DNA from 4 places in the Cellulosimicrobium sp. SH8 genome. Region 4 is predicted to be linked to each of the others. Evidence: riboswitches for the same ligand, from Rfam matches in the RefSeq annotation. Region 4 holds a riboswitch; each other region holds the start of a gene.
The links. Region 4 has a riboswitch for thiamine pyrophosphate ahead of thiD (bifunctional hydroxymethylpyrimidine kinase/phosphomethylpyrimidine kinase). Riboswitches for the same ligand answer to the same signal wherever they lie in the genome.
Positions count from the first base shown of each region.

Region 1 (7,158 bases), on a different contig from region 4:
CCGGCCCGAAGCGCCGCCGAGCCCCACCGTGCAGAACGTCGGGTCGTCGTCGCAGGACAGCGGCATCCCGCGCGTGTCGTGGGGTGCGGCCGACGCCAACGGCAGCCCGATCACGGGCTACACCGTGACGGCATCACCGGGCAACGCCACCAAGCGGGTGGCCGGGACCTCGGTGGACTTCACGGACCTGCCCGCGGGGACCTACACGTTCACCGTGACCGCGACGAACGCGGGCGGGACCTCGACGTCCAGCCCTGCATCCAGTCAGGCACGCGCGTACGGCAAACCAGGCACACCGGGTGTCTCCGCCTCGCGCGTGAACGCGACGTCGGGCCGCTTCACCATCTCTGCTCCGTCGTCGAACGGCGGCGACGCAGTGTCGAGGTACAACTGGCAGATCCAGGGCGGGTCGAGCGGGGCGGGTCAGACCGTCAACGTCGGTACCGACTACGGGCAGTCGTTCCGGCTGCGTGCCCAGGCGTGCAACGCCGCGGGCTGCGGCTCGTGGAGCGATTACGCAACGCACAGCACGGACTCGCCCCCGGACCCGCCGAGGGTCTGGGTGACGCGCGGACCGCAGCGGGACACCCAGCCCGGTCAAGGCAACTGCGTTGGCCACATGTGCACCGTATTCCGCGTCAACGCAAACGCGACCTTCCCCTCTGGCAACTACGAGATCAAGTGCTATACGCAGGACGGTCAAGTCGGCAGCTACGCGTGGCCGGTGCGGCTCAACGCCGGCAGCTACGTCGACCTTGGATGCATCCTCGGCAACCGCGGCGGCGGTACCCATACCGTGTGGGTCACCCTCAGCCCGGCCAACGGGGTCACTGTCGACCGGACGTCTTGGCCAAATCTCTGACCGGTGCTGCGCGGTTCTGACGATGCCTGATCTGCCGTCGGCGAATGTGCCGACGGCAGATCACCCGCCTGTCCGGACCCTCCGCGGGTCACGGTGGTCCCATGACCACGCATACGTCACGCCCACCGCACGCGGAGGCCGTCGCCCCGGCGGCGGCGTCCTTCGACGACCAGCTCACGACGCGCCTGCTCCACCAGCGCATCGTCGTCCTCGGCACGGCCGTGGACGACGCCGTCGCGAACCGGCTGTGCGCGCAGCTCCTCCTGCTCTCGGCGGAGGACCCGCGCGCGGACGTCGCGCTGTACATCAACTCTCCCGGCGGCTCGGTGAGCGCCGGGCTCGCGATCTACGACACGATGCGGCTCATCCCCAACGACGTCTCGACCGTCGCGATGGGCTTCGCCGCGAGCATGGGGCAGTTCCTGCTGTGCGCGGGGACGCCGGGCAAGCGGTACGCCCTGCCGCACGCGCGGATCATGATGCACCAGCCGTCGGCGGGCATCGGCGGCACCGCGGTCGACATCGCGATCCAGGCCGAGAACCTCGTCTACACCAAGGGCCTCATGCACCGGCTGACCGCCGAGAGCACGGGGCAGGCCGTCGAGACCATCGCCGACGACTCCGACCGCGACCGCTGGTTCACGGCCGCGCAGGCGCTCGACTACGGGATGATCGACCGGATCGTCGAGTCCGTCGACGACGTCCGTCCCGCCCGCGCGGCCCGGAAGGTGGGACTGTGATGGCGAGCTACACGATCCCGACCGTCGTCGAGAAGACCCCGCTCGGGGAGCGCGCGTTCGACGTCTTCTCCCGCCTGCTGTCGGAGCGCATCGTGTTCCTCGGCACGGAGATCGACGACGGCGTCGCGAACGTCGTCATGGCCCAGCTCCTGCACCTGGAGTCCGACGCCCCGGACCAGGAGATCGGCCTGTACATCAACTCCCCCGGTGGCTCCGCGACCGCACTCATGGCGATCTACGACACGATGCAGTTCGTCCGCTGCGACGTGTCGACGATCTGCATGGGCCAGGCGGCGTCGGCCGCGGCCGTCCTGCTCGCGGCGGGGACGCCGGGCAAGCGGTTCGTGCTCGAGCACTCGCGCGTGCTGCTGCACCAGCCGTCGGGCGGCGGCGAGGGCACCATCTCCGACCTGTCGATCCAGGCCGAGGAGATCCTGCGGATCCGGTCCGAGACGGAAGAGGTCCTGTCCCGCCACACGGGGCAGACCGTCGAGCGCCTGCGCGCGGACACCGACCGCGACCTCGTGCTCACCGCGCGCCAGGCGGTCGAGTACGGCGTCGCGGACGCCGTCGTCACCTCGCGCAAGCTCGCCGCGGCCGCCTGAACCCGGGTCGAACGCTGCGTCCGTGGTCGACGGATGCGTCCCGGGACGCAGCTCTCGGCTGCAGACGCAGCACTCGCGGTGCGCCGCCGCGCGGGGCCTACCCGCGTCGCCGGAACCAGGAACGTCGACGTGGCTCCTGCGCGGGCTCGGCCGCCGGGTCCGGTTCCTCCGTCGCCGCGGGCTCTCCGGGTTCCGGCACCTCGGCAGTGTCCGCGTCGGGCACGTCTCCGGTGTCCGCATCGGGGACGTCGGCGGTGTCCGCGTCGGGCACGTCCGCGGAGTCCGCGTCCGGGTCGACGGCGGTGTCCGCGTCTGGCGCGTGGGCGTCCGGACCCGCTGCTCCCGGCTCGGGATCGCGCGCCGGCGCGGACACCGGGCGCGCCGTCGCCGCGATGCCGGCGATCCGGCCACGCTCGTCGAACCGGACGGCCACGCTCCCGTCAGGAAGCACGAGCACGAGCGCGCCGTCGTCGTCCGACGTCTCGAGCCCGCGCGCGGCCGCGTAGGACGCGACCGCGCGGCGGTGGTCGACGACCGTGACGGACAGCAGGCCCTCGCTCAGCACCCGCACGACGCGCGGCACGCTCGGCGCGGGCAGCGCGAGACCGTCGGCGTCGAGGAGGAACCACGCGCGCGTCCCCCCGCCGACGGGGGCGCTGTAGTGGGTCCAGGACCCGGTGACGGCCTTGGCCGCGAGCGCGAGGCGGTACGGGAGGTCGTCGGTGAGCGGCAGCTCGGCCTCCGCCGCCTCGCGCAGGCCCGTCTCGCGGGTCTTCTCGGCGGCGCGCAGCACGTCGTCGGGGAAGTCGTTGACGTTGTTCCACGCCCACATCCAGCTCCCGGGGCCGGGCGCGGCCGTGCCGAGGAACTGGAGCCGGCACGTCGTCGTCTCGCCGGTGTCAGCGGTGAAGGTGAACGTGCCCGTCGTCATCTCGGCGCCCCACGCGTCGTCGCCGTGGTGGTCGACGAGGTGGAGCTGGTGCTCGTGCGAGAGGAACGCGGCGTCGTCGACGAGCTCCTGGAGGACCGGGGCGGTCTGCTCTGCCGTGCCGTGCGCGGTCTGCGGCTCCGTCATGCCTCGACGGTAACGGCGTCCACCTCGCCGCACCGGGGCGCGACACGCGGTGCCGGCGGGAGCGCCAGGTGCGTGACGACCCGCGGGGCTCAGGCCGCGAGGAGCAGGACGTCGGCGGCGCGCGCGGGCGGGCGCGCCGCGAGCGTGGGAGTCGCGAGCGTGGTGCGCGCGACCGGGAGGTCGCGCACGGGCTCGCCGGCGGGGGCGGGGTGCCGCGGCGCGGAGAGCGCGCCGCGCTCGCGGACGGAGGAGAGCACGCGCACGGGGGCGACGGGGCGCAGCTCCTCCCCCGTGCGGGCCACGAGGTCCACGAGGCGCAGGCCGAGCGCGCCGCAGACGGCGGCCAGCACCTCGGAGGACGCCTCCTTGCGACCGCGCTCCACCTCGGACAGGTAGGCGGTCGAGACGCGCGCGGAGGCCGCGACGTCGACCAGGGTGCGCCCCTGCGCGAGCCGGGCCCGCCGGAGGATCCCGCCGATGACGTGCCGCAGGAGCGGCTCCGGCCGCCCACCCTCTCGGGGCCGGGGGCTCGCCGCCATGCTCGGCACCGCGCTCGTCGCGTCCATGCGGTCACGCTACCCGCGCCCTCGCCCGGGTGCCGAGGCACCCGGGCGAGGATCTGCTGCTGGCGTAAGGCCCGACGTCGGGCGGCTCACCGGTCCGGGAGGGGCGTCACCACCGCTCGAGCGTCCACGCCATCTGCCAGAACCGGATCTCGTGCCGACAGCTCAGCTCGAACGCGCGCTCCATGCGGGCGCGCTCCGCCTCGCCCGCGTCGGCGGCGAGCGCGTCGAGGCGCGACCGGAGGTCGGCCAGGACGCCCTCGGTCCGCTCGGCGGCGTAGAACTCCCACCAGCCCGCGAGCGGGTGGTCGTCCGCGATCGCGCCGGGCGTCGTCTCCCGCTCGCCGAGCCAGAACCGCCGCGCCGACCAGATGTAGGTCCACGGGCACGGCAGGAGCGCGGCGAGCAGCACGCCGAGGGAGTCGCGGCCCGCGGCGAGCATGTGGTCGACGTACGCCTGGGCGCCCGGGGCGAGGCGGTTCGTCTGCGCCTCCTCGTACGTCACGCCGAGGAAGTCGCACATCGCGTGGTGCGCGTGCGACTCGTCGTCGAGCAGGAACCCGGCCTTCTCGTGGAAGTACGCGGCCCACTCGCGGTCGGGAGCGAGCGCCATGCCGAGCCCGTAGCAGCGCAGGTAGGCCGTGAGGTACTGGTGGTCCTGGCCGACGTAGTGCCGCACCGCGGCCGGCTCGACGGACCCGTCGCGCAGGCCGGCGAGGAACGGGTGGTCGTAGAACTCGTCGAAGAGGTGCGCGTACCGGCGCGCGAGGTCGACCGTGAAGCCGGTCTCCCCCGGCCGAACGAGCGCGGTCGGGTCGTCCGCGAGGACAGGGTTCAGGGTGATGGCAGCAGGCGTCGTCATGCCCACGTTCCTCCGCTCGTGCTAGCGAGATCAGGTTCGACGGGTCCGGGCGGCCGTACCGCTCGTCTCAGTCCCTCGGCCCGGCTGCCCGGGCGGGACGCCCCGCGTGGTTCGCCGCGACCCTAGCAAGGAAGCACGGCCCGCGTCGGGAGCATCCGGCGGCGTGTGGGAATATAGTTGTAGCGACAACAAGTTGGAGCAGACATGACCACGAGCACCCCGGGCGCGCCGACCGACCGCCTCCTGTCCCCGTCCACGAGCATGGACGCCGTCACGCTGCGCGTCGGCGACCTCGAGCAGATGACGTCCTACTACACGGGCGCATTCGCGCTGGCCCCGCTCGAGGAGCGCTCGCGCGGCACCGAGGTGCACCGCGTCCTCGGCCGCGGCACGACGCCCATGCTGCGGCTCGTGCACACGCCCGGCCTGCCCGCCGTCGACCGACGCCAGGCCGGGCTGTTCCACACCGCGTTCCTCTTCGACGACGCGGCGAGCCTCGCCGCGACCGTCTACCGTGCCGCGCAGGACCGCCGCGGCGCGTTCGTCGGGTCGAGCGACCACCTCGTCAGCGAGGCGTTCTACTTCACCGACCCCGAGGGCAACGGCGTCGAGCTGTACACCGACCGCCCGCGGGAGACGTGGGTGCGCGAGCGGGGGCAGATCCTCATGGCGACCGAGTACCTGGACCCCAACGCGTACCTGCGCGCGAACCTGTCCCAGGACGCGGTCGACGCCGGGCCCGCCCTCGCCGGGCGGGTGGGCCACGTCCACCTGCAGGTCGGCGACATCGCGACCGCGCGCGACTTCTACGTCGACGCCGTCGGGTTCGAGGCCACCGTCACCGAGTACAGCGGCGCCCTGTTCGCGTCCGCCGGCGGGTACCACCACCACGTCGCGATGAACGTCTGGAACAGCGCCGGCGCCGGCCCGCGCGCCGCGAGCCTCGGGCTCGGCGACGTCGCGGTCACCGTCCCGGGCCGCGACGACCTCGACGCGCTCGTCGCCCGGCTGAAGGCCCGCGGCCTGCAGCACGCCGACGACGGTCGCTCCGTCGTCGTGCACGACCCGTGGGGCACGCGCGTCACGCTGGCCGTGCCCGGCACGACGACCGACGAGCTGCTCGCGCGATGAGCGCTCCCGCCGCCCTCGTCGCCGTCCGCTCCGACGCCGACCCAGCGGGTCCGCCCGCCGCGGGGCCCGTCGTCGTGCTGCTGCACGGGTTCGGCTCGCACGAGCACGACCTGGCGGGCCTCGGCCCGCACCTCGGCGCCCCGTGGGTGTCGCTCCGCGCCCCGCTCGCCCTCCCCCACGGCGGCTTCGCGTGGTTCCCGATCGTCACACCCGGCGACCCCGACCCGGAGCCCGTGGCCCGCGCGACCGAGGCAGTCTGGGCCTGGGTCGACGCCGAGCTCGTGCCCGAGCGGCAGGTCGTGCCCGTCGGGTTCTCCCAGGGCGGGCTCATGGCCACGCAGCTCCTGCGCACGCGCCCCGAGCGCGTGGCGGCGACCGTCGTCCTCGGCGGGTTCGTCCAGGGCGCGGAGCAGCCCGCCGACGCCGCGCTCGCCGCGTCCCGGCCGCCCGTGTTCTGGGGCCGTGGCGCCGAGGACCGCGTCATCGCCCCGCACGCGATCGACCGCACGGCCGCGTGGCTGCCCGGCCGCTCGACGCTCGTCGAGCGCGTCTACCCCGGCCTCGCGCACGGCATCGACGCGCGCGAGCTCGCCGACGTCCGAGCCTTCCTCGACGACGCCGTGGGGAACGCGGCGGCCTGACGCGGGCACGGGCGGGCCGCCCCCGGAGACACCGGGCGCGGCCCCCGCCGGGACGCGCGCCCGGCGTCAGGGGCGCACGATGGGAGCACACCCAGCCGTGCGCACCGAGGAGCCAGGCCGATGTTCCGCAGCCTCTTCCCGATCCTCTCCGTGGCCGACGTGGAGAAGTCGCTCGTCTTCTACCGCGACCTGCTGCGTGGGACCGTCGAGTACGCGTTCCCCGCCGACGGCCCGCCCGTGTACGTGAGCGTGCACGTCGGCGGGTCGCCGCTCGGGATCGGTCTCGACGACGGCACGATGCCCGCAGGCGTCGCGCGCACCGCGCTGTGGGTGTACGTCGACGACTGCGACCGGGCCGTCGAGCACCTCGCCGCGGCGGGCGTGCCGGTGCTCCAGCCGCCGACGGACCAGCCGTGGGGCGAGCGCGTCGCGCGCGTGCAGGACCCGGACGGCACCGTCGTGATCCTCGGCCAGGAAGCCGCGCCGCCGCCCGAGCCCGAGGGCCCGACCGGGCTCTCATGACCTGGGTGCCCCCACCGGGACTCGAACCCGGAACACGCCGGGTTTAAGCCGGCCGCCTCTGCCAGTTGGGCCATGGGGGCGCGGGCCCGAATCTACCGCGCGCACCGTACGCGGCGGGTGCCGAGGCCGAGGCGGGACGTACCCGGACGCGACGAGG
Region 1 is NZ_JAMXMH010000018.1:1,811-8,968, forward strand. It holds partial or broken gene NF338_RS20720 (fibronectin type III domain-containing protein) at 1-862, shown strand, start outside; gene NF338_RS20725 (ClpP family protease) at 964-1,602, shown strand; gene NF338_RS20730 (ClpP family protease) at 1,602-2,207, shown strand; gene NF338_RS20735 (DUF6882 domain-containing protein) at 2,305-3,282, opposite strand; gene NF338_RS21015 (helix-turn-helix domain-containing protein) at 3,372-3,848, opposite strand; gene NF338_RS20745 (TenA family protein) at 3,955-4,707, opposite strand; TPP riboswitch at 4,698-4,822, opposite strand; gene NF338_RS20750 (VOC family protein) at 4,912-5,838, shown strand; gene NF338_RS20755 (alpha/beta hydrolase) at 5,835-6,479, shown strand; gene NF338_RS20760 (VOC family protein) at 6,600-7,001, shown strand; tRNA gene NF338_RS20765 (tRNA-Leu) at 7,008-7,081, opposite strand.
Region 1: linked by a shared signal. The riboswitch ahead of NF338_RS20745 (TenA family protein) and the one ahead of thiD (bifunctional hydroxymethylpyrimidine kinase/phosphomethylpyrimidine kinase) in region 4 are both predicted to bind thiamine pyrophosphate.

Region 2 (7,158 bases), on a different contig from region 4:
TCGACGACGACGCGCTCGTCCGCGCCGGCCTGCGGCTCATGCTCGACGGCGCGCACGGCATCGAGGTGGTCGGCGAGGCCGCGGACGGGGCCGAGGTCACGGCCGTGCTCGACGCGCACCCGACCGACGTCGTGCTCATGGACCTGCGCATGCCCCGGGTCGACGGGATCGAGGCCACGCGGCGGGTGCGGGCGCGGGCGGCCGCACCCGCCGTCGTCGTGCTCACGACGTTCGACAGCGACGAGGAGGTGGTCGGCGCCCTGCACGCCGGGGCGTCGGGCTACCTGCTCAAGGACATGCCGCCCGAGCGGATCGTGTCGGCGGTCCGCGCGGCGGCGGCGGGCGAGCCGGTGCTCTCGCCGGAGATCGCGCGGCGCCTCATGACGTCGGTCGCGGACGCGGGCGGCGAGCGCGACCGTGCCCGCGCGGCGCTCGACGCGCTCACCGGCCGGGAGCGCGACGTCGCGGTCGAGCTGGGCCGCGGCGCGGCGAACGCCGAGATCGCGGCGGCCCTGTTCCTCAGCGTCCCGACGGTCAAGGCCCACGTGTCGAACGTGCTGCTCAAGCTCGGACTGGAGAACCGGACGCAGGTCGCGCTGCTCGTCCACGCCGCCGGCCTCGACTGACGGTCAGTCGCCCGGCCACTCCCCCGTCCAGCGCTCGAACGCCCGGGCGCCGCCGCGGTCGATGAGCGCCTTCACCGCGGCGAAGATCGCGCCCTGGATCAGCGCCGCGACGAGGATCTCGCGGAGCCGGTACTCGGACTCGAGCGGCTTGGGCGCGTCGCTCCGGTGCCCCGGGGTCACGCGCTTGTAGACCTGCTTGAACACCTGCCCCGCCACGAGCCCGCCCACGATCGAGCTGGCGAGCCCCACGGGGCGGTAGAGGATCTTCGCGGCCTTGCCGCCGGTCTTCTCCGGGGGATGCGTCCCCGCCGTCACGTCGTCGCTCATCACTCGACGCTAGGACGGCTGCCGCTCTCTCGCCCGTCGCACGACGGCGAGCGCCGTCCGCGAGGGCGTCAGCCCGGGACGACGGCGCAGCCCGCCGGGTCGGGCGCGACGTGCACCCGGGCACCGGGCTCGGGCCCCTCGTCGACGCCGCCCGATCCGCCGGTGCCGGCGAGCGCCACGAGGCGGGCCGGTGCGCCGGGGTCGGTGCCGGGGAGGACGACGTCGACCGTGATCTCGACCGCACCCCGCCGGAACACGCTGCCCACGACCGTCGCGACCCACGTGCCAGGGCCCGACGACGCCGAGCCGCCCTGGGCGTCGGACGCACCCGACATGCCGACCACGCGCAGCCCGCGCGGCCCGATCGCGAGCAGCTCGTCCGAGCCGTCGTACGCAGAGTTGTCGGCGCCTCGTCGGTCCAGGGAGCGACCTGCTGCTGACAGCTCGGCGGGGACGAACGCCTGGTAGCCGAGGAACTCCGCGACGCGGCGTGAGGCGGGGGCGCGCCACAGGCCCTCGGGCGGCGCGACCTGGAGGGGCCGGCCGGCGTCCATGACGGCCACGCGGTCGGCGACGGTGAACGCCTCGTCGTGGTCGTGGGTGACGAAGACCGCCGTCGTGCCGGTGGCCCGCAGCGCCTCGCGCAGGTCGAGCGCGAGGCGCTCGCGCAGCCCGCGGTCGAGCGCGGACAGCGGCTCGTCGAGCAGGAGCAGCCGGGGCCGCGGAGCGAGCGACCGCGCGAGCGCGACCCGCTGGCGCTCTCCCCCGCTGAGCGTCGCGACGGCGCGCCGCTCGTACCCGGCCAGCCCGACGACGTCGAGCAGCTCGGTCACGCGTGCGTCGCGCGCGGCGCGGGTCAGGCCCGCGATCCCGTAGGCGACGTTCCCCGCGACGTCGCGGTGCGGGAAGAGCTGGCCCTCCTGGAACATGAGGCCGAACCCGCGGCGGTGCACGGGGACGCCCGTGAGGTCGCGGCCGTCCCACGCCACGGACCCCGACGCGACCGGCTCGAGCCCCGCGACCGCGCGCAGCAGGCTCGACTTGCCGCACCCGCTCGGCCCGAGCAGGGCGAGCACTTCGCCAGGCGCGACGTCGAGCGTGACGCCCGCGACCGCCGTCGTGCCGGGGTCCGTGCGTGCGCCCCCGTCGTAGCGCACGACGACGTCGCGCACCGCGAGCCCGGCACCCTCCGCGGGCACTTGGTCGGGCACCGAGGCGGGCACCGCGGCGGGCACCGAGGCGGGCACGGCGTCGGGCGCCGCGTCGGTGCGCGAGGGCTCCGGCGCGCCCGCGCGCGCCGGGGCGGGGTCGGTCTGCACCATCAGAACTCTCCTCCGGGTCGGTCGCCGCGCAACCGCTCGGCGAGCAGCATCACGGTCGCGGTGAGCAGCGCGAGCACGACGCTCGCCGCGAGCGCCATGCCGTAGTTCTCGGCCCCGGGACGCCCGATGAGCCGGAAGATCACGACGGGCAGCGTGGCGCTGTCCGGGCGGGCGAGGAACGACGTCGCGCCGAACTCCCCGAGCGAGACGGCGAACGCGAACCCGACCGCGAGGCCGAGCGACCGTGCGGCGATCGGCCCGTCGACCGTGCGGAACACGCGCCCGGGGGCGGCGCCGAGCGTCGCCGCAGCCTCGCGCAGGCGCGGGTCGATCGCGCGCAGCGTCGGCAGGACCGTCCGCACGACGAGCGGGATCGCGACGACCGCCTGTGCGATCGGCACCAGGAGTCCCGACGTGCGCAGGTCGACGTCGAGGCCGAGCGGCCGGTCGAGCGTGAGGAGGAACCCGAAGCCGACGGTCACCGCAGACACCCCCAGCGGGAGCATGAACACCGAGTCCAGCACGGAGATCGCGCGACGGCCCCCGCGCGAGCGCGGGCGCCGCGACACGACGAGCGCCACGAGACCGCCGATCACCACCGCCAGCACGGTCGCGAGCGCCGCCGTGCGCAGCGAGTTGCCCGCCGCCTCCCACACGGTGACGGACAGCGCGTTGCGCCCGCCCGTCGTGCCGAGGTTCGCGTAGTTGTCGAACCCCCAGCCGCCGCCCGGGACGCGGAACGAGCGCACGACGAGCGTGCCGAGCGGCAGTCCGACCAGCACGACGACCACGGCCGCGGTGAGCGCCGCGGGCGCGAGGTCGCCCGTCGGGCGGCCGTCGCGCCACAGCCGCAGCGGGTGCGCCGACGATGCCGACGAGGACAGGTTCAGAGCTCGCTCGCGCCGCGCCCGCGTGCGGTTCGCGACGGTGAGCGCCGCAGCGACGACCACGAGCTGCACGACCGAGAGCACCGCCGCGGTGCGCAGGTCGAGGAACTGGGTGGTCTGGATCCAGATCTCCGTCTCGATGGTCCCGTAGCGGATCCCGCCGAGCACGAGGACGACGCCGAACGCCGTCGCGCAGAAGAGGAAGACGATCGACGCGGCGCTCGCGATGGCGGGAGTCAGCGCCGGGAGGGTCACGGTGCGGAACGCGCGCCACGGCGTCGCGCCGAGCGCCCGCGCCGCCTGCTCGGCGCGCGGGTCGAGGTGCTCCCACAGCCCGCCGACCGTGCGGACGACGACCGAGTAGTTGAAGAACACGAGCGCGACGACGATCGCCGCGAACGTCTCGTCGAGCCGCAGGAACCCGAGCGGGCCGCCCTGCACGAGCAGCGACCGGAACGCGACGCCGACGACGACGGTCGGGAGCACGAACGGCACGGTGACGAGCGCGCGCAGGACCCTCCGCCCGGGGAACCGGCACCGGTACAGCACGTACGCCCCGGGCACGCCGAGCAGCACCGAGAACGCCGTGCCGAGCACCGCCTGCCAGAGCGTCAGCCCGAGGATGCGCCACGTCCGGGGCTCGGAGAACACCTCCGCGAACCCCGACAGGTCGAGACCGCCGTCGTCCCCGACGAACCCGCGCGCCACGAGCGTGACCACCGGCCACGCGAAGAACACCCCGAGGAACACCAACGGCACCGCCGCCGCCAGACCCCACAGGGCCGCGCGCCCGACGCCGCCCCGCCGGACCGCCCGGTCCCTCACCACGGCTCTACCTCGGCCGACCAGGGCTCTACCTCGCGGAGGAGAACCCTGGTCGTTCGCGACACGGGGGTCAGTCGACGACCGTCGCCGTCCATGCCTTGATCCACTCGTCACGGTGCGCCGAGATGTCGGCGGGGGCGACCTCGAAGGGCTCGTCGGCGAGCGGGGCGAACTCGGCCCAGCCGTCGGGGAGCGCGACGGAGTCGTCGGCGGGGTACATGTACATCTGACCGGGCACGTCGGCCTGGAACGCCTCGCTCACGAGGAAGTCGACGAGCTGCTGCGCGCCCTCGGGGTTCTTCGCGTTCGCGAGCACGCCCGCGTACTCCACCTGGCGGAAGCACGTGTCGAGCAGGGCACCGGTCGTGGACGCGGAGCCGTCCTCGGTGAGCGTGAACGCGGGCGACGTCGAGTACGACAGCACGAGCGGGCGCGGCCCGGCGCCCTCGGAGCCGGAGAAGTCGACGTAGTAGGCGTCGGACCAGCCGTCGACGACCTTGACGCCGTTGGCGCGCAGGTCGGTCCAGTAGTCCTCCCATCCGTCCTCGCCGAACGCGCCGACGGTCGCGAGGAGGAACGCGAGACCGGGCGACGACGTCGCGGGGTTGGTCACGACGAGGAGGTCCTCGTACTCCGGCTTCGCGAGGTCCTCGAGCGAGACGGGCTCCGGGATCCCGGCGTCGGCGAACCATGTGTGGTCGACGTTGACGCAGACGTCGCCGAGGTCGACGGGCGTCAGCTCTCCCCCGTCCCCCACCGTGTACTGCGCGGCGGAGTCCGCGAGGTCGGCCGGCGTGTACGGGTCGAGCACGCCCTCGTCGATCGCGCGCGACGCGAACGTGTTGTCGATCCCGAACACGACGTCGCCCAGCGGGGAGTCCTTCGTGAGGATCAGCTGGTTGACGAGCGCGCCGCCGTCGCCGGGAGCGACCTGCTCGACGGTGAGCCCGCTCTGCTCCTCGAACGCGGCGAGGACCTCGTCGCTCACGGCGAAGGAGTCGTGGGTGACCAGGGTGACCGTGCCCCCGGTGCCCGACGACGCGTCGTCGCCTCCCGAGCCTGACGTGGCGTCGTCGCCGCTGCCGCACGCGGCGAGCGCGAGGAGGGCGAGGGTCGTCCCCGCGCCGGTGACGAGGGACCAGGCCCGGCGGGTGCGGGCGGTCGTGCGCTGCATGTGTCCTCCCAGGACGTTCAGGAGGGGTCCACCGGCTCGCACGGCCCGTGCTCGGGCGAGCGCGGGAGACCGCACGAGCAGGTGATCGAGATTCCCGACTTCCTCCACCGGTGCTAACCGGATCAGGTTCGAGGGTCTGCGGTGGTCCGCACTCTCAGCTCCTCCAGGAGCTCCCCTGTCGTTCACCTCGAGCCTACACCGGGCCGCCCCTCGGGAATCCCCCTGAGAGAACCCTGAGAGCGGCCCTGCGGCGACCGGGGAAGGGTCCGGGCCGGTCCCCGATGCCCGGGGGTGCACCCCCGCGGGAGGGTCGAGACGACCGGTCCGGGATCCCCGGCCGACGACGCAGGAGGAGAAGGACCGATGAGCAGCAGACCTGGGACGACGGGTGCGACGACGACCGTCGTCACGTCCGCGGAGCACGCCACGGGAACCGCAGGAGCCTCCGGGACCACGCCGGAGCGTCCCGTGATCGCCACCGCGCGGGGCCTCGTGAAGACCTACGGGCGCGGCGAGGCGACGGTGCGCGCACTGGACGGCGTCGACGTCGACCTCGAGCGGGGGCGCCTGACCGCGATCATGGGCCCGTCCGGGTCGGGCAAGTCGACCCTCATGCACTGCCTCGCCGGGCTGGACTCCCCCACGGCGGGGACCGTCGTCGTGGACGGCGAGACGGTCTCGGCGATGAGCGAGCGGCGCCTGACGCGGCTGCGGCGCACGCGCATCGGGTTCGTCTTCCAGTCGTTCAACCTCGTGCCGACGCTCACGGCGGAGGAGAACATCGTGCTCCCGCTCGCCGTCGCGCGCCGGCCCGTGGACCGGGAGTGGTTCGACCGCGTGGTCGACGCCGTCGGCCTGCGCCCGCGGCTCGGGCACCGCCCGGCGGAGCTCTCGGGCGGGCAGCAGCAGCGCGTCGCGTGCGCGCGGGCGCTCGTGTCCCGGCCGGCGGTCGTGTTCGCGGACGAGCCGACGGGCAACCTCGACTCGCGCGCCGCCGCCGAGGTGCTGGGCTTCCTGCGCGCCTCGGTGGACGACCTCGGCCAGTCCGTCGCCATGGTCACGCACGACCCGACGGCGGCGTCGTACGCGCACCGCGTGCTGTTCCTCGCGGACGGGCGGCTCGTGACCGAGCTGCGCGACCCCACGCCGCAGGCCGTCCTCGACACGCTCGGCGCCCTCACGCCGGCGGCGCCGACGGGCGCGCACGCCGCCCCGGCCGCGTCCGAACCGGCGGCCGTCCGATGATGGGCCGGATCGCGCTGCGCGGCGTGCGCGCGCACGGCGCACAGCTCGTGCTGTCCGTGCTCGCGGTGACGATCGGCGTCGCGTTCGTCACGGGCACGTTCGCGCTGCGCGCGATGCTCGCGTCGACGTTCGACGGCATCGTCGCGTCGTCGATCCAGGCCGACGCGTACGTGCGCGGCGCGTCCGCCGCCGGGTCCGCGCTCGAGGACCCGGCGCAGCTCGGCGGCTCCCGGAGCCTGGTCCCGGCCGACCTGGCCGGCACGCTCGACGAGCGGGACGACGTCGACCTCGCGCTCGCGGAGGTGAGCGGCCCCGCCGTCCTCGTGGGCGCCGACGGCACCGCCGTGCTCAGCACGCAGGCGCCGAGCATGGCGATCGGGTACGACCCGCGCGACCCCGGGCCGCGCGTGGTCGACGGCCGGGCGCCGGAGAACGGCAGCGAGGTCGCGCTCGAGTCCGCGACGCTCGAGGCGTCCGGGCTCGCCGTGGGCGACACGACCGACGTCGTGCTCGGCGACGCGGTGCACCCCGTGCGCGTGGTCGGCGAGCTCTCGCTGTCCGCGCCGATGGCGGGTGCGACGATCGTCCTGCTCGACACGACGACCGCCGCGATGACGTACGCGCCGGATGGCATGGTGCCGTCGATCGCCCTGTACGCCGCCGACGGCGTCTCGCCCGAGACGCTGCGCGACGCCGTCGCGGGGGCGCTCCCCGGCGACGCCGAGGCCGTGACGGGCGCGGAGCTGCGCGAC
Region 2 is NZ_JAMXMH010000017.1:22,965-30,122, reverse strand. It holds gene NF338_RS20645 (response regulator transcription factor) at 1-626, shown strand, start outside; gene NF338_RS20640 (DUF4235 domain-containing protein) at 630-953, opposite strand; gene NF338_RS20635 (ABC transporter ATP-binding protein) at 1,022-2,275, opposite strand; gene NF338_RS20630 (ABC transporter permease) at 2,275-3,990, opposite strand; gene NF338_RS20625 (thiamine ABC transporter substrate binding subunit) at 4,058-5,161, opposite strand; TPP riboswitch at 5,244-5,348, opposite strand; gene NF338_RS20620 (ABC transporter ATP-binding protein) at 5,525-6,406, shown strand; gene NF338_RS20615 (ABC transporter permease) at 6,406-7,158, shown strand, end outside.
Region 2: linked by a shared signal. The riboswitch ahead of NF338_RS20625 (thiamine ABC transporter substrate binding subunit) and the one ahead of thiD (bifunctional hydroxymethylpyrimidine kinase/phosphomethylpyrimidine kinase) in region 4 are both predicted to bind thiamine pyrophosphate.

Region 3 (7,158 bases), on a different contig from region 4:
AGGTCGTGCGCGACGCCGTCGCACGCCTCCCCGAGGGCGCGCTCCACGTGACGCTCGCGGGGGACGGCCCCGAGCTGGCCGACGCACGGCGCTTCGTCGCCGAGCACGGGCTGGGGTCGGTCGTGTCGCTCCCCGGCCGCCTCGACGCGACGGGGCTCAAGCGGCTCTACGCGCGCGCCGACGTGTTCGCCGCGCCCGCCGTCGAGGAGGCGTTCGGCATCGCCGCGCTCGAGGGCCAGGCCGCCGGGCTGGCGGTCCTCACCCGCTCGCAGTCGGGCGTCGCGGAGCGCCTCACCGACGGCGTCGACGCGCTCGTCGCGGACGACGACCCCGGCCTCGCGGACGCGCTCGTGCGCCTCGCGACCGAGGACGGCCTGCTCGACCGGATCATCGCCCACAACCGGGACGTGCCGTCGTCGGCCGGCTGGCCCCGCGTGCTCGCCGACGTGGAGGCAGCATACGAACGGGCCGCGACGATCGCCGTGGATCGTCGGGCCCGTCCGTCCCGCTAGGGGGTCACTCCCACTCGATGGTGCCCGGGGGCTTGCTCGTCACGTCGAGCACGACCCGGTTGACCTCGGCCACCTCGTTGGTGATGCGCGTCGAGATGACGGACAGCACGTCGTAGGGCAGGCGCGTCCAGTCGGCCGTCATCGCGTCCTCGGACGAGACGGGGCGCAGCACGATCGGGTGACCGTAGGTGCGGCCGTCGCCCTGGACGCCGACCGAGCGCACGTCGGCGAGCAGCACGACCGGGCACTGCCAGATCTCGTTGTCGAGCCCGGCCTTCGTCAGCTCCTCGCGCGCGATCGCGTCCGCGGCGCGCAGCGTCTCCAGGCGGTCCGCCGTGACCTCGCCGACGATGCGGATGCCGAGGCCCGGGCCGGGGAACGGCTGGCGGGCGACGATCTCCTCGGGCACCCCGAGCTCGCGGCCGACCGCGCGGACCTCGTCCTTGAACAGGGTGCGCAGCGGCTCGACGAGCGAGAACTGCAGGTCGTCGGGCAGGCCGCCGACGTTGTGGTGGCTCTTGATGTTCGCCGCGCCCTCGCCGCCGCCCGACTCGACGACGTCCGGGTACAGCGTGCCCTGGACGAGGAACTTGACCTCGGCGCCGTGCTCGCCCGCGTCCTCGACGATCTGGCGCGCGGAGTCCTCGAACACGCGGATGAACTCGCGGCCGATGATCTTGCGCTTCGTCTCCGGGTCGCTGTGCCCGGCGAGCGCGGTGAGGAACCGCTCCTTCTCGTCGCGGATGACCAGGTTGACGCCGGTCGCCGCGACGAAGTCGCGCTCGATCTGCTCGACCTCGCCCGCGCGCATGAGCCCGTGGTCCACGTGCACGCACGTGAGCTGGTCGCCCACGGCGCGCTGCACGAGCGCCGCCGCGACCGCGGAGTCGACGCCGCCGGAGAGGGCGCAGATGACGCGCGCGTCGCCGACCTGGGCGCGGATCGCCGCGACCTGGTCCGCGATGACGTTGCCGGGCGTCCAGTCCGGGGCCAGTCCGGCGCCGTCGTACAGGAAGTGCTCGAGCACCGTCTGGCCGTGCGCGGAGTGCTTGACCTCGGGGTGCCACTGCACGCCGTACAGGCGGCGCGTGGTGTCCTCGAACGCCGCGACGGGCGAGCCGGCGGACGTCGCGAGGACCTCGAAGCCCTCGGGCGCACGGTGCACCGCGTCGCCGTGGCTCATCCACGTGGTCTGGTTCTCCGGCGTGCCGTCGAGCAGCACGCCCGCGGCGCACACCTCGACCTCGGTGCCGCCGTACTCGCGCAGGCCCGTCTGGGCGACCTCGCCGCCGAGCGCCTTCGCCATGGCCTGGAACCCGTAGCAGATGCCCATGACGGGCACGCCGGCGGCGAACAGCGCCGGGTCGACGAACGGCGCGCCGGTCGCGTACACCGACGACGGACCGCCGGAGAGGATGATCGCCACCGGGTCCTTCGCGAGCATCTGCTCGACCGTGAAGGTGTGCGGCACGATCTCGGAGTAGACCTTGGCCTCGCGCACACGGCGCGCGATGAGCTGCGCGTACTGGGCGCCGAAGTCGACGACGAGCACGGGCCGCGGGGTCGCGGCGACCTCGGCGGTGGTGGGGGTGTCGGGAGCGGTGGCGGGTGACGTCACCGGTCCAGGATAGTCGCCGCGCGGCGGGCGACCGTCACGCGTCTCAGGCGTCGGTGCGCTCGCCGGGTCGCGCGGCGGCTCGTCCTGCCACGCGCTCGCGCAGCGCGCGCGCGGCACGCTCCGGGTCCGGCGCCTGCGTGATCGCCCGGACCACGACGACGCGGTCCGCACCGGCGTCGAGCACCGCGTCGAGCCGGTCCAGGTCGACCCCGCCGATCGCGAACCACGGCGTGCCAGGCCGCGTCGCGGCGACCGTGCGCAGCAGGTCGAGCCCGACTGCGGCACGCCCCGGCTTGGTGGGCGTCGCCCACAGCGGGCCCACGCAGAAGTAGTCGACGTCCGGGTCCGCCTCGGCCGCGGCCGCCTGGTCGGCCGAGTGCGTGGACCGGCCGAGCGCGGGTGCCGCGCCGAGGAGGGAGCGCACCGCGGAGACCGGCAGGTCACCCTGACCCATGTGGACGACGGGGGCCCCGGTGAGCCGTGCGACGTCGGCCCGGTCGTTCACGGCCCACAGGGCGCCGTGCTCCGTCGCGACCCGTGCGACGAGCTCCTGGAGCTCGAGCTCGCGCGCCGCGTCGAGCGTCTTGTCGCGGAGCTGGACCACGTCGACCCCGCCCGCGAGCGCCGCCCGCAGGAAGTCCTCGAGGTCGCCGCGCTCCTCGCGCGCGTCCGTGCACAGGTAGAGGCGCGCGTCGGCGAGGCGGGCGCGCACGTCGTCAAGTGCCGACGGGGCGGGGGCGGCGGGCGTGGCGAAGGTCTCGGGGCTCACCCGCCGGAGCCTAGCCGCGGCGGGCCCGGGGCAGGCGGTACTGTGGCCGACAGCACGGGAGCCCCGCACGGGGCTGAGAGGGCGTCGGAGCCGACCGTCGAACCTGATCTGGGTCATGCCAGCGAAGGGAGCGCGCATGCACACCCCTGTCCGTCCTGGGCCCCGCTCGCCGGGAGCCGGTCCCGCCGTGCCCGACGGCGCGCGCGACGTCGTCGTCGTGGGCGGCGGGATCGTGGGGCTCGCCGTCGCGTGGCGCGCCGCGCGCGCGGGGCTGAGCGTCACGGTGCTCGACCCGTCGCCGGGCGACGGCGCGACGCACGCCGCCGCCGGGATGCTCGCCCCGGTCACGGAGGCCGACTTCGGCGAGGACGACGCACTGCGCCTGCACCTCGCCGCCGCCGGGGCGTGGCCCGGCTTCGCCGCCGACCTGCGCGCCGCGACCGGGGCCGACGTCGGGCTGCGCACCGCGGGCACCCTCACGCTCGCCTACGACGCCGACGACCTCGCGCTGCTCCGCCGCGTCCTCGCCCTCCACGCGGAGCACGGCCTCGCGTCGCACGAGCTCACCGTCGCCGACGCCCGCCGACGCGAGCCGTACCTCGGCCCGCGGGTCGCGGGCGCGGCGTGGGCGCCCGAGGACCACGCGGTCGACCCGCGCGCGACGCACGCGGCGCTGCTCGGCGCGCTCGGCGCGGGCGACGGGCCGGGGACGGTCCAGGGCGTCGGCTCTCGCACCGCGGCGCGCGCCGTCGTCGTGCGGGCGTCCGCGACGCGGCTCGCGCTCGGCCCGGCCGGGCAGGTCGTGGGGGTGCACGACGACGCGGGCCGGCTCCACGCCGCGGGTGCGGTCGTCGTCGCGGCGGGCTGGGAGTCCGGCGCGCTGCTCGCGGACGTGCCGGGCGTCGTCGTACCGACGCGCCCCGTCAAGGGACAGACGCTGCGCCTCGACGCCGGGCCGGACCTCGCGCTGGAGCACGTGGTGCGCGGGGTGGTGCAGGGGCGGCCGGTGTACGTCGTGCCGCGCGACCCCGTCCCGGACGGGCAGGGTCACGGCTGCGCGGGGCACCGCGAGGTCGTCGTCGGGGCGACCACCGAGGAGAACCCCGACGACCGCCGCGCGACCGCGGGCGGCGTCTTCGCCCTGCTGCGCGACGCGCGCGCGCTCCTGCCCGGGATCGACGAGGCGGCGCTCGTCGACGTGACGCCTCGGGCCCGCCCTGCGACCCCGGACAACCTGCCGCTCGTCGGCCCGACCGCCGTCCCGGGGCTGCACCTCGCGACGGGGCACGGCCGCAACGGCATCCTGCTCGCGCCGCTCACCGCCGACGCGGTGGTGGCCGGGCTCACGGGTGCCGCGCTCCCGACCGACGTCGCCGCCGCCCTCGCCCCGACCCGCACCGACCGCTTCGCCGAACCCGGGGTCGCTCCCCACGGCGAGCCCGACCTGGGGAGCGATCCCGGGTTCGACGCCTCCCGGGCGGGCGCCTTCTCCACGACGACACCGAGGTGATCCCCGTGACCGCACCTGCTCCGACCGCGCTCGTCAACGGCGAGCCGTACCCGCTCGCCGCCCCCGTGCACCTCGAGCAGCTCGTCGCGGCGCTCGTGCCCGCGTACGTCGCCGACGGGACGCCGCAAGGCGTCGCCGTCGCCGTGGACGACGCCGTCGTGCCGCGCGGCTCGTGGGCGACGACCGTCGTCGCGCCCGGCGACCGCATCGAGATCGTCACCGCCGTCCAGGGCGGCTGAGGAGGACCCGTGACCACGACCGACACCACCCCGCGCCGACCCGCAGACCGCCAAGGCCTCGCCGACGACCCACTCGTCGTCGCGGGCGCGACCATCGGGTCGCGCCTCGTCATGGGCACCGGCGGGGCGGCGAACCTGCTCACGCTCGAGGACGCGCTCGTCGCGTCGGGCACCGCGCTGACGACGGTCGCGATGCGCCGCGTCGCCGTGCGAGCCGGTGGCGACGCCAGCCCCGACGCCGGCATCTGGGCGCTGCTCGCGCGCCTCGGCATCCGGGCGCTGCCCAACACGGCCGGGTGCTTCTCCGTGCGCGAGGCCGTGCTCACCGCGCACCTCGCGCGCGAGGCGTGCGGCACGGAGTGGGTCAAGCTCGAGGTGATCGCGGACGACGTCACGCTCCTGCCCGACCCCGTCGGCCTCGTCGAGGCGGCCGAGCAGCTCGTCCGGGACGGGTTCGTCGTGCTGCCCTACACGAACGACGACCCGATCCTCGCGCGCCGGCTCGAGGACGCAGGGTGCGCCGCGGTCATGCCGCTCGGCGCCCCGATCGGCACCGGCCTCGGCATCCTCAACCCCCGCAACATCGAGGCGATCGCCGCCGCCGCGCGCGTGCCCGTGATCCTCGACGCAGGGATCGGGACGGCGTCCGACGCCGCGCAGGCCATGGAGCTCGGGTGCGACGGCGTCCTGCTCGCGACCGCCGTCACGCGGGCCGCCGACCCGGTCCGGATGGCGCACGCGATGCGCCTCGCCGTCGAGTCCGGCCGCCTCGCCGTCGGTGCGGGCCGGATCCCCCGCCGCGAGGGCGCCCTCGCGAGCTCGTCCCCGGACGGCCGCCTCGACCTCGCCCTCTGACACCGGCGACCGAGGGCCCCTCCCGGCACCGGGACGCGGCCTAGGTGACGGGGGAAGCCGCCGCGACGGCGTCGAGCAGGGCGGGGACCCCGCCGACCACGGAGCGGGCGTCGATCCCGGCCGCGCGGGCGACGTCGGCGACGCGGGCCGAGCGGGCGCCGACCGCGCACAGGACGAGCACGGTGCGGTCCGTCGGCAGGTCCGCGAGCGCCGCGGCGGCGTCGCCGCCGAGGAACGCGCCGCTCGGCACGAGCGTCGATCCCGGGACGGGGCGCACTTGCGCCTCCCAGTCCTCGCGCACGTCGAGCAGGTACGGGGCCGCGCCGTCGTCGCCGAGCAGCGCCGCGGCGTCGGGCGCGCTGACATCGCGCTCCCCCGCCAGCGGCCTGGCGTCCGCGGCCGCAGGGGCGAGCCCGCAGAACGCGGCGTACGCGTCGTCGCCCGGCAGGAGCGCGGTGACGGGGTCGCGCGTCGGGTCGGCGCGCACGGTGAGCTGGCGCCAGGTGAGGTCGAGCGCGTCGTAGACGGCGAGACGGCCGAGCAGCGTCGTGCCGGCGCCGGTGACGAGCTTGATCGCCTCGGTCGCCATGACGGAGCCGACGGTCCCGCACATCGCGCCGAACACCCCGCCGGTCGCACAATCGGGCGCGGCACCGGGCGGTGGTGGGACGGGGAACACGTCGCGGTACGTGACGCCGCGCGCCTCGTCGTCCCCCGGGCCGACGGGAGCCGCGCCGCCCGGGAGCGGGACGTCGTCGGGCACCGCGAACCGCGGCGCGGCCCAGAAGACGCTCACCTGACCCTGGAAGCGGTAGATCGAGCCCCAGACCACGGGGACGCCGAGGACCTCGGCCGCGTCGGAGACGAGGTAGCGCGTGGGGAAGTTGTCGGCGCCGTCGAGCACGACGTCGTAGCCGCGCAGCACGTCGAGCGCAGTGTCCGCGTCGAGGCGGACCGCGTGCTCGACGACGCGCACGTGCGGGTTGACGTCGGCGATGGCGTCACGCGCGGAGTCGACCTTGCGACGGCCGACGTCGGGCCCGCCGTGGATGACCTGGCGCTGGAGGTTGGACGTGTCGACGACGTCGTCGTCGACGATGCCGATCGTGCCCACGCCCGCGGCGGCGAGGTAGAGCAGGGCGGGGCTGCCGAGGCCGCCCGCGCCGACGACGAGCACGCGCGCGGCCGCGAGGCGACGCTGGCCCTCGGGACCGACGCCGGGCAGCGCGAGGTGGCGCGCGTACCGCTCGAGCTCCGCGGTGGTCAGCTCGGGGCCGGGTGCGACGAGGGGCGCGAGCGGCACGAGGGGCGCCGTCATGACGCGTACTGCTCCTCCAGGACGGCGAGCTTGGCCTCGGCCTCGGCGTGCACCTTCTTCTCGAGGATGAACGACATGACCGGCACGACGCCCGCGAACACCATGGTCGCGAGGCGGCCCCAGCCCCAGCGCATCTTGGTCCACAGGTCGAGGACCGTCACGAGGTAGACGACGTAGATCCAGCCGTGCGCGAACGGGATCCACGACACGTACCGCATGACGTCGTCGACGTCGACGAACTGACCGACCCCGTACTTGACGAGCATCTCGACGCACAAGATGAGGAGCATCACACCGGTGATGATCGCGAGGACCCGGTAGCGGGCGAGGGCACCGC
Region 3 is NZ_JAMXMH010000013.1:150,748-157,905, reverse strand. It holds gene NF338_RS18225 (glycosyltransferase family 4 protein) at 1-512, shown strand, start outside; gene guaA (glutamine-hydrolyzing GMP synthase) at 517-2,130, opposite strand; gene thiE (thiamine phosphate synthase) at 2,174-2,899, opposite strand; TPP riboswitch at 2,952-3,031, shown strand; gene thiO (glycine oxidase ThiO) at 3,036-4,409, shown strand; gene thiS (sulfur carrier protein ThiS) at 4,415-4,648, shown strand; gene NF338_RS18200 (thiazole synthase) at 4,760-5,503, shown strand; gene NF338_RS18195 (ThiF family adenylyltransferase) at 5,544-6,821, opposite strand; gene NF338_RS18190 (DUF3817 domain-containing protein) at 6,818-7,158, opposite strand, start outside.
Region 3: linked by a shared signal. The riboswitch ahead of thiO (glycine oxidase ThiO) and the one ahead of thiD (bifunctional hydroxymethylpyrimidine kinase/phosphomethylpyrimidine kinase) in region 4 are both predicted to bind thiamine pyrophosphate.

Region 4 (7,158 bases):
CCGACGACCAGCTCGCCGCGATCGACGCGTCGCTCCCGGCGCAGCCGCGCCACGTGGCGGGCGTCCTCGTCGGTCGCCGCGTGCGCGCCGGCTGGTGGGGAGCGGGCCGTGCCGCGGACTGGACCGACGCGCTCGCGGCGGCCCGGCTCGTGGTGGAGCGTGCCGGCCTCCACGTGGGCGCCGATGTGTCCGTCGTGGCCGACACGGCGCGCGCCCCGTTCCACCCGGGCCGCTGCGCGCGCCTGGAGCTCGCGGACGGGACCGTGGTCGGGCACGCGGGCGAGCTGCACCCCAAGGTGCTGGAGAACCTCGGCCTGCCCGCGCGCACGGTGGCGTTCGAGGTCGACCTGTCCGCGGTCGTCGCCGCCTCGTCGGACGAGCCCGTGCAGGCGACGCCCGTCTCGGGCTTCCCGGCCGCCAAGGAGGACCTCGCGTTCGTGGTGGACGCCGGCGTGACCGCGCAGGCGCTGCGCGACGCGATCGTCGACGGTGCCGGGGACCTGGTCGAGGACGTCGCGCTGTTCGACGTCTTCACCGGCGAGCAGGTCGGCGCCGGGCGCAAGTCGCTGGCGTTCTCGCTGCGACTGCGCGCCGCCGACCGCACGCTGACGGCGGACGACGTCGCGCGCGTCCGCGAGGGTGCCGTGACGGCCGCGCGCGAGCGCGTGGGCGCGGAGCTGCGGGCGTGAGCGCTGACGACGCGGGCCTGGTGGGCGCGGCGGGCACCGTCGCGCCCGCCCGGACGGCGCTCGTCACCGGCGCGTCGCGCGGCATCGGCCGCGCGATCGCGGTCGGCCTGGCCGCGGCCGGGGTCGACGTCGCGCTCCTCGCGCGCGACGCCGACCGGCTCGCGGGCGTGGCGGACGAGATCGGCGCCCTGACCGACAGCGGTGCGGGGCGCGCGGTCGTGGTCACGGCGGACGTCACGGACGCCGCGGCGGTCGCGGCGGCGGTCGGGGACGTACAGGACGCCCTCGGGAGCGTCGACCTGCTCGTCAACAACGCGGGTCGCGTGGACGCCGAGGTGCCGCTCTGGGAGGCGGACCCCGACGAGTGGTGGGCGATCGTCGAGACCAACGTGCGCGGACCCTTCCTCCTCGCGCGCGCCGTCGTCCCGGGGATGCTCGCGCGCGGGGGTGGCCGCGTCGTCGACCTCAACAGCGGCGCGGGCTCGCACGACATGGACGGTGCGAGCGCGTACAACGCCAGCAAGACGGCGCTCCTGCGGCTCGGCGCGAACCTGCACCGGTCCGGGTTCGCGCGCGGGCTGCGCACCTTCGAGGTCTCGCCGGGGGTCGTGCAGACCGACATGACGGCGTCGATGGTCATGCACGAGGGCCGCACCGAGTGGACCCCGGTGGAGCGTACGGTCGAGATGGTCGTCGCGATCGCGCGCGGCGAGCTCGACGCGTTCTCCGGCGCGTTCGTGCGCGTGACGCACGACTCCCCGGAGTCGTTGCGCGCCGCGGCCGAGGAGGCCCTGGACCGCGGAGACGCCCTGCCCGGCCCCGACGCGCGGCGGCTGCGCGTCACGCGCTGGGGCGCGGACGACCCGATGCCGGGAGAGCTCCCGGCGCGCTGAGGTCCCGTCGGCGCCGGACGCGACCACCCGGGGGCGTCGCGGACCCGCCGCAGCTCGACGAGCGCCGTCCGACCTCTCCGGGTCGGGCGGCGCTCGTGCGCCCAGGGACTGCGGCTCCCAGGGGCCGTGGACGGCGCGTGCGCGGGGGAGATCACCCGGCATCTGGTTGAAACTTCACTCACTCATCGGGGATGCTGTCCTGGACACCTGACCAAGTACCGGGCGGACACCGACGTCGCGGCTCGACGACGCCTGGGAGCGACGGATGACGACGGCACGCCCTGTCCGGCAGTGGAACGGCCTCACCGTTCCCGAGGCCGGTACCTACGCCCTGGACGAGGCGCACAAGCGCATCGGGTTCACCGGGATGCACATGATGGTGTCGCCCGTCCGGGGCGAGTTCACCCGGGCGCGCGCGACGATCCTGGTCGGCGAGGACCCGCTCGCGTCCGCCGTCTCCGCGACCATCGAGACGGCGAGCCTCACGACCCACCACGAGGAGCGCGACGCGCACCTGCGCAGCCCCGACTTCCTCGACGTCGACGCCTACCCGACGATCGAGTTCCGCAGCACGTCGGTCACGTGGCAGGGCGAGCAGCAGGACCAGATCCTCGCGTGGGCGCGGCTGCGGAACCGCTCGCCCGAGCGTGCCGAGCTCGCGCCGGAGCGGGTGCAGCCGCGGGCGGCGCAGGCGGGACGTTTCCTCGTCGACGGGCTGCTCACCGTCCGGGGCGTCACGCACCGGACCACGCTGTCGATGCAGTACGGGGGCGCGCGCCGCGACCCCTACGGCCGGGACATCTTCGGTTTCCACGCCGCGGCCGAGATCGACCGCGAGAGCTTCGGCCTCGTCTGGAACGTGCTCCTCGAGACCGGGGGGTTCCTCGTCGGCAAGAAGATCGGCCTCGAGATCGCGGGGGAGGCGATCCACCAGGCCTGACGTCCGGTCCGTCAGGGTGCGTCGCGCACGACCGCCGCACGGGCGACCCAGACGTGCCACACGCCGCGCACGGGGTGGGCGTGCTCGAAGGCGACACGGTCGCCGTCCTCGTGCGTCACGACGCCGGTGAGCACGACGCGGCGGCCGCGGCGGTCGACGGTCGTCCAGCGGGCGGGGACCGGACGACGCAGCGGCGTCGCGGAGCCCGGCACGGGGCGGCGGGAGGGTCGGTCGTGCGGCATACCCAGGAGGACGCCGTCGCGCACGAGTTCTCGCGCACGAGAACGGGTGAAACCCTCCGGCGCCCAGGACGTAGCATGGCGAGCGACACGGGGTGCCCGCGAGGGCTGAGATGAGACCCGTCGAACCTGCTCTGGCTCGTACCAGCGAAGGGATGTCCGGCGATGACGCTCGCCCTGCCCCAGCACGACCCCGCCTGCCCGCCCGGTCCCGACAGCAGGACCGGTGCCCGCCCCTCGCGTCCGCGCGTCCTCTCGATCGCCGGGACCGACCCGACCGGGGGCGCGGGCATCCAGGCGGACCTCAAGTCCTTCGCCGCGCACGGCGCCTACGGCATGGCCGTCACGACGGCGCTCGTCGCGCAGAACACGCACGGCGTGCGGTCCGTGCACGTCCCCGGACCCGCGTTCCTGCGCGAACAGCTCGACGCGGTGTCCGACGACGTCGAGATCGACGCCGTGAAGATCGGCATGGTGGCCGACGAGGCCAACGCGCGCGAGATCGGGGCGTGGCTCGACGCGCTCGCCACCGCCCGCGCCCGCGTCGGTCTCCCGCGGCCCTGGGTGGTCCTCGATCCCGTCATGGTCGCCACGTCGGGGCACCGCCTGCTCGACGCGGGCGCGGAGCAGGCCGTGCGCGACCTCGCGGCGCGGGCCCACGTCGTCACCCCCAACCTCCCCGAGCTGGCCGTCCTCGCCGGGCAGGACGTCGCCACGACGTGGGACGACGCGCTGCGCCAGGCGACGTCGTACGCGGGGACCAGCCGCGCCGTCGTGCTGCTCAAGGGCGGTCACCTCACGGGCGCGACGTCGCCCGACGCGCTCGTGGTGCCAGGGACGACCCTGGGCACGGCGTCGGTGGTGGCGACGTTCGACGCGGTGCGCGTGGACACGCCGCACACCCACGGCACGGGGTGCTCGCTCTCCGCGGCGCTCGCAGCCCTGCGACCGCAGCGCGACGGCTGGGAGGATGCCGCGCGCGACGCCAAGGAGTGGCTCACGGCCGCGCTGCGGGCCGGTGCCGCGCTGCGGGTCGGGACGGGCCGCGGGCCGGTCGACCATCTGCACGCGACGTCGCCCGTCGCGTCGCACTGAGCGCCGACCCGCGCACGAGCCATCGGCACGTGGGTCAGGCGCGTGCGACGTCCTCCTCAGCCGTCGCGTAGACGCAGTCGTAGCCCGGCGGGGACCAGCGCCACCGCGTGTCGACGTCACGGATCGCGACGCCCTCGGGGCGGTCGGCGACGCACGCGTCCGCCTGCTGGCGGAGGCCGACCGTCACCCAGTACACGGCGAACGCCGCGGTGAGCAGGACGGCGAGGACCGTCACGGCGCGGCGCAGGGCGGGGGAGGGGCCGCCGTCGGACCCGTCCTCCTCGCCCGGCCGCGCGGGCACCCAGTCCCAGCTCACGCGGTGCCCGCGCCCGCGGCCCGTGCCGCTGCGTCAGGGACGAGCAGGACCTTGCCCGTGGTCGCGCGGCCCTCCAGCGCCCGGTGCGCGTCGGCGGCGTCGGCGAGCGGGAACGTGGCGCCGACGCGCACGTGCAGCGTGCCGCCCGCGACCGCGCCCAGCACCTCGGTCGCGCGCTCGACGAGCTCGGCCCGCGTCGCCGTGTGGTCGGCGAGCTTGGGGCGCGTGAGGAAGAGCGACCCGCCCGCGTTGAGGCGCTGCGGGTCGAACGGCGGGACCTGGCCGGACGAGCCCCCGTAGAGCACGAGCGTGCCCCGGCGGTGCAGCGACGCGAGCGACGCGTCGAACGTGTCCTTGCCGACCGAGTCGTACACCGCCGCGACGCCCTCGCCGCCCGTGAGCCCGCGCACGACCTCGGGCAGCTCGGCGGTGAGGTCCGCGAACGCCGTGTACTGGATCGCGTGCTCGGCGCCCGCGCCGTGGGACAGCTCCGCCTTCTCGGGTGTCGAGACCGTCGAGATCACGTGCGCCCCGCGTGCGACGAGCATCTGGGTCAGGAGCAGCCCGACGCCGCCCGCGCCCGCGTGCACGAGCACCCGGTCGCCCGGGCGGACCGGGTACGACGACGTGCACAGGTAGTGCGCGGTGAGGCCCTGGAGCGCGACGGCGGTCGCGTCCTCGAGCGACACGGCGTCGGGGACGTGCAGCGCCTGCGCCGCGTCCACGACGACGAGGTCCGCGTACGACCCCGGCGCCTCGGTCCACACGACGCGGTCGCCGACGGCGAACCCCTCGACGCCGTCGCCCAGCCCGGCGACGACGCCCGCCCCCTCGCTGCCCACGACGTGCGGGTACTCCATCGCGTACACGCCCGAGCGCTTGTACGTGTCGATGAAGTTCACGCCCGCCACGGCGGACCGGACGAGGAGCTGCCCGGGACCCGGCGAGGGGTCGGTCAGCTCGGTGTACTCCAGGACGTCGGGGCCGCCCGCCGCGCGGGCCACGATCGCGTGCATGGCCCCAGCCTAGGGTCGAGCGGCTGCCGGGGCCGCAGCCGGGTCTGCCACGGCGCGGGACGCCGTCCCGAGGGCGGCCGCGTCGTCGCCGACGAGGCGGGGCGGACGCGCGTGCCCGGCCGTCGCGTGCCAGCGCCCGAACCGGCGCTCGACGTGCACCGGGTGGTCGAAGCAGCGCGTGACGTGCTCCGTGACGAGCACGTCCTCCGCGGCTCCCGCGACGACGACGCGGCCGTGCGCGAGCAGGAGCGCGTGGCTGGTCGTGGTCGGCAGCTCCTCGAGGTGGTGCGTCACCAGCACCGAGGCGACGTGCGGCCGGGTCGCGCGCACGGCGTCGAGCGTCTCGAGGAGCTGCTCGCGCGCGGCGACGTCGAGCCCGGTGGACGGTTCGTCGAGCAGCAGGAGGGCGGGATCGGGCAGGAGGGCGCGCGCCACGAGCGCTCGCCCGCGCTCGCCCTGGGAGAGCGTCGGCCAGGGGTCGTGCGCGCGGTGGGCAAGACCGAGGTCGGCGACGAGGCCCCGGGCGAGGTCGACCTCGTCCGGGGTCGGCTGCCAGCGCGGGCGCCAGTCGACGGTCCCCGTGAGACCGGTCAGGGTCACCTCGAGCACGGTCAGCGGCGAGCGCAGGTCGTGACGCGGGTCGACGTGGCCGATGCGGCGGTGCAACGTCTGGATGTCCACGCGGCCCAGGCGCTCGCCGAGCACGTGGACCGTGCCCCGGGTCGGGTGGCGGCGCGCCCCGCAGAGCCCGAGGATCGTGCTCTTGCCCGCCCCGTTCGGGCCGAGCAGCGCCCAGTGCTCGCCCGCCCGGACGACGAGGTCGACGCCGTCGAGGATCGCCCGCCCCTCCCGCACCAGGTCGACGCCGCGCAGGGACAGGACCTCCGCGCTCACCGCTCGCCACCCGCTGCGCCGGCGCCGCGACCGGCGACCTTCGCGTGGACGGCGGCGAGGTGCTTGCGCGCCGCCGCGGACGCGCGGACGGCGTCGCGCTCGCGCACCGCGTCGAGGATCGCCTCGTGCGCGTCCTGGTCGTGCCGGTGCGCCTCGCCCGCACGGTCGAGGTCGACCATCGCGACCATCGCGCGGCGCAGTCGTGGGACGAAGGTCGCGAACAGCTCGCCCAGCACCGCGTTGTGCGCGGCGTCGACGACCGCCCGGTGGAAGACGAGGTCCGCGTCCACGTACTCGGCGGCCGACGACGTCGCCGGGACCTGCCCGCGACGCGCGAGCGCCGTCGTCATCGCCCGGAGGTCGGCGGGGGTGCGGCGTGTGGCGGCGAGGCCCGCGGCCTCCGCCTCGAGCGCGGCGCGCACCTCCAGCACGTCGACGATCTCCCCGCGGCGCAGCACCTCGTCCCAGTCGTCCGCGGTGTCGGTCGACACGACGTACACGCCCGACCCCTGCCGGCTGTCGAGCACGCCGCGCCCCGCGAGCTGGCGGATCGCCTCGCGGACGGTCGAGCGCCCGACGCCGAGCTCGGTCGCGAGCGTCTGCTCGCCGGGCAGCCGGTGGTCGAGGGGCCAGACGCCGGAGCGCACGCGGTCGAGCAGGAGCTCGGCCGCCTGGTCCGCGAGGGGGCGCCGCTGCAGCGCGTTCATGGATTACCTCTCAGGTTGTCTGAGGACTTGTTCGGCGCTAGCGTACCCGGCATGTCCTGGACGGCGCTCCTCCTTCGGCGCCACGGCGGGGTCTGACCGGACCGGCTCCCCGCCGTGGGGAACCGTCGCGCGCCGGTCGCCCACCGCCCCGCCCTCGCGGGGCGCGACCCGAAGGACAGACCATGACCGCTCCCACCTCCGCCGCGCGCACCCCCGACGTCTCGACCGATCCCTGGACCGACGCCTCGACCGTCCTCCCGACCGACGGGGGCGAGGCCAGGCCCTCCTGGAACCGCCAGCGCCCCTCGCGCATGCCCTCGTTCCGCTATGCCGACGTCCACGCCCAGGTCGACGTGCCGGAGCTGCCCG
Region 4 is NZ_JAMXMH010000010.1:221,329-228,486, forward strand. It holds gene pheT (phenylalanine--tRNA ligase subunit beta) at 1-689, shown strand, start outside; gene NF338_RS15270 (SDR family oxidoreductase) at 686-1,582, shown strand; gene NF338_RS15275 (YceI family protein) at 1,848-2,522, shown strand; gene NF338_RS15280 (hypothetical protein) at 2,534-2,734, opposite strand; TPP riboswitch at 2,843-2,934, shown strand; gene thiD (bifunctional hydroxymethylpyrimidine kinase/phosphomethylpyrimidine kinase) at 2,927-3,856, shown strand; gene NF338_RS15290 (hypothetical protein) at 3,891-4,172, opposite strand; gene NF338_RS15295 (quinone oxidoreductase family protein) at 4,169-5,188, opposite strand; gene NF338_RS15300 (ABC transporter ATP-binding protein) at 5,198-6,082, opposite strand; gene NF338_RS15305 (FadR/GntR family transcriptional regulator) at 6,079-6,789, opposite strand; gene NF338_RS15310 (2-isopropylmalate synthase) at 7,101-7,158, shown strand, end outside.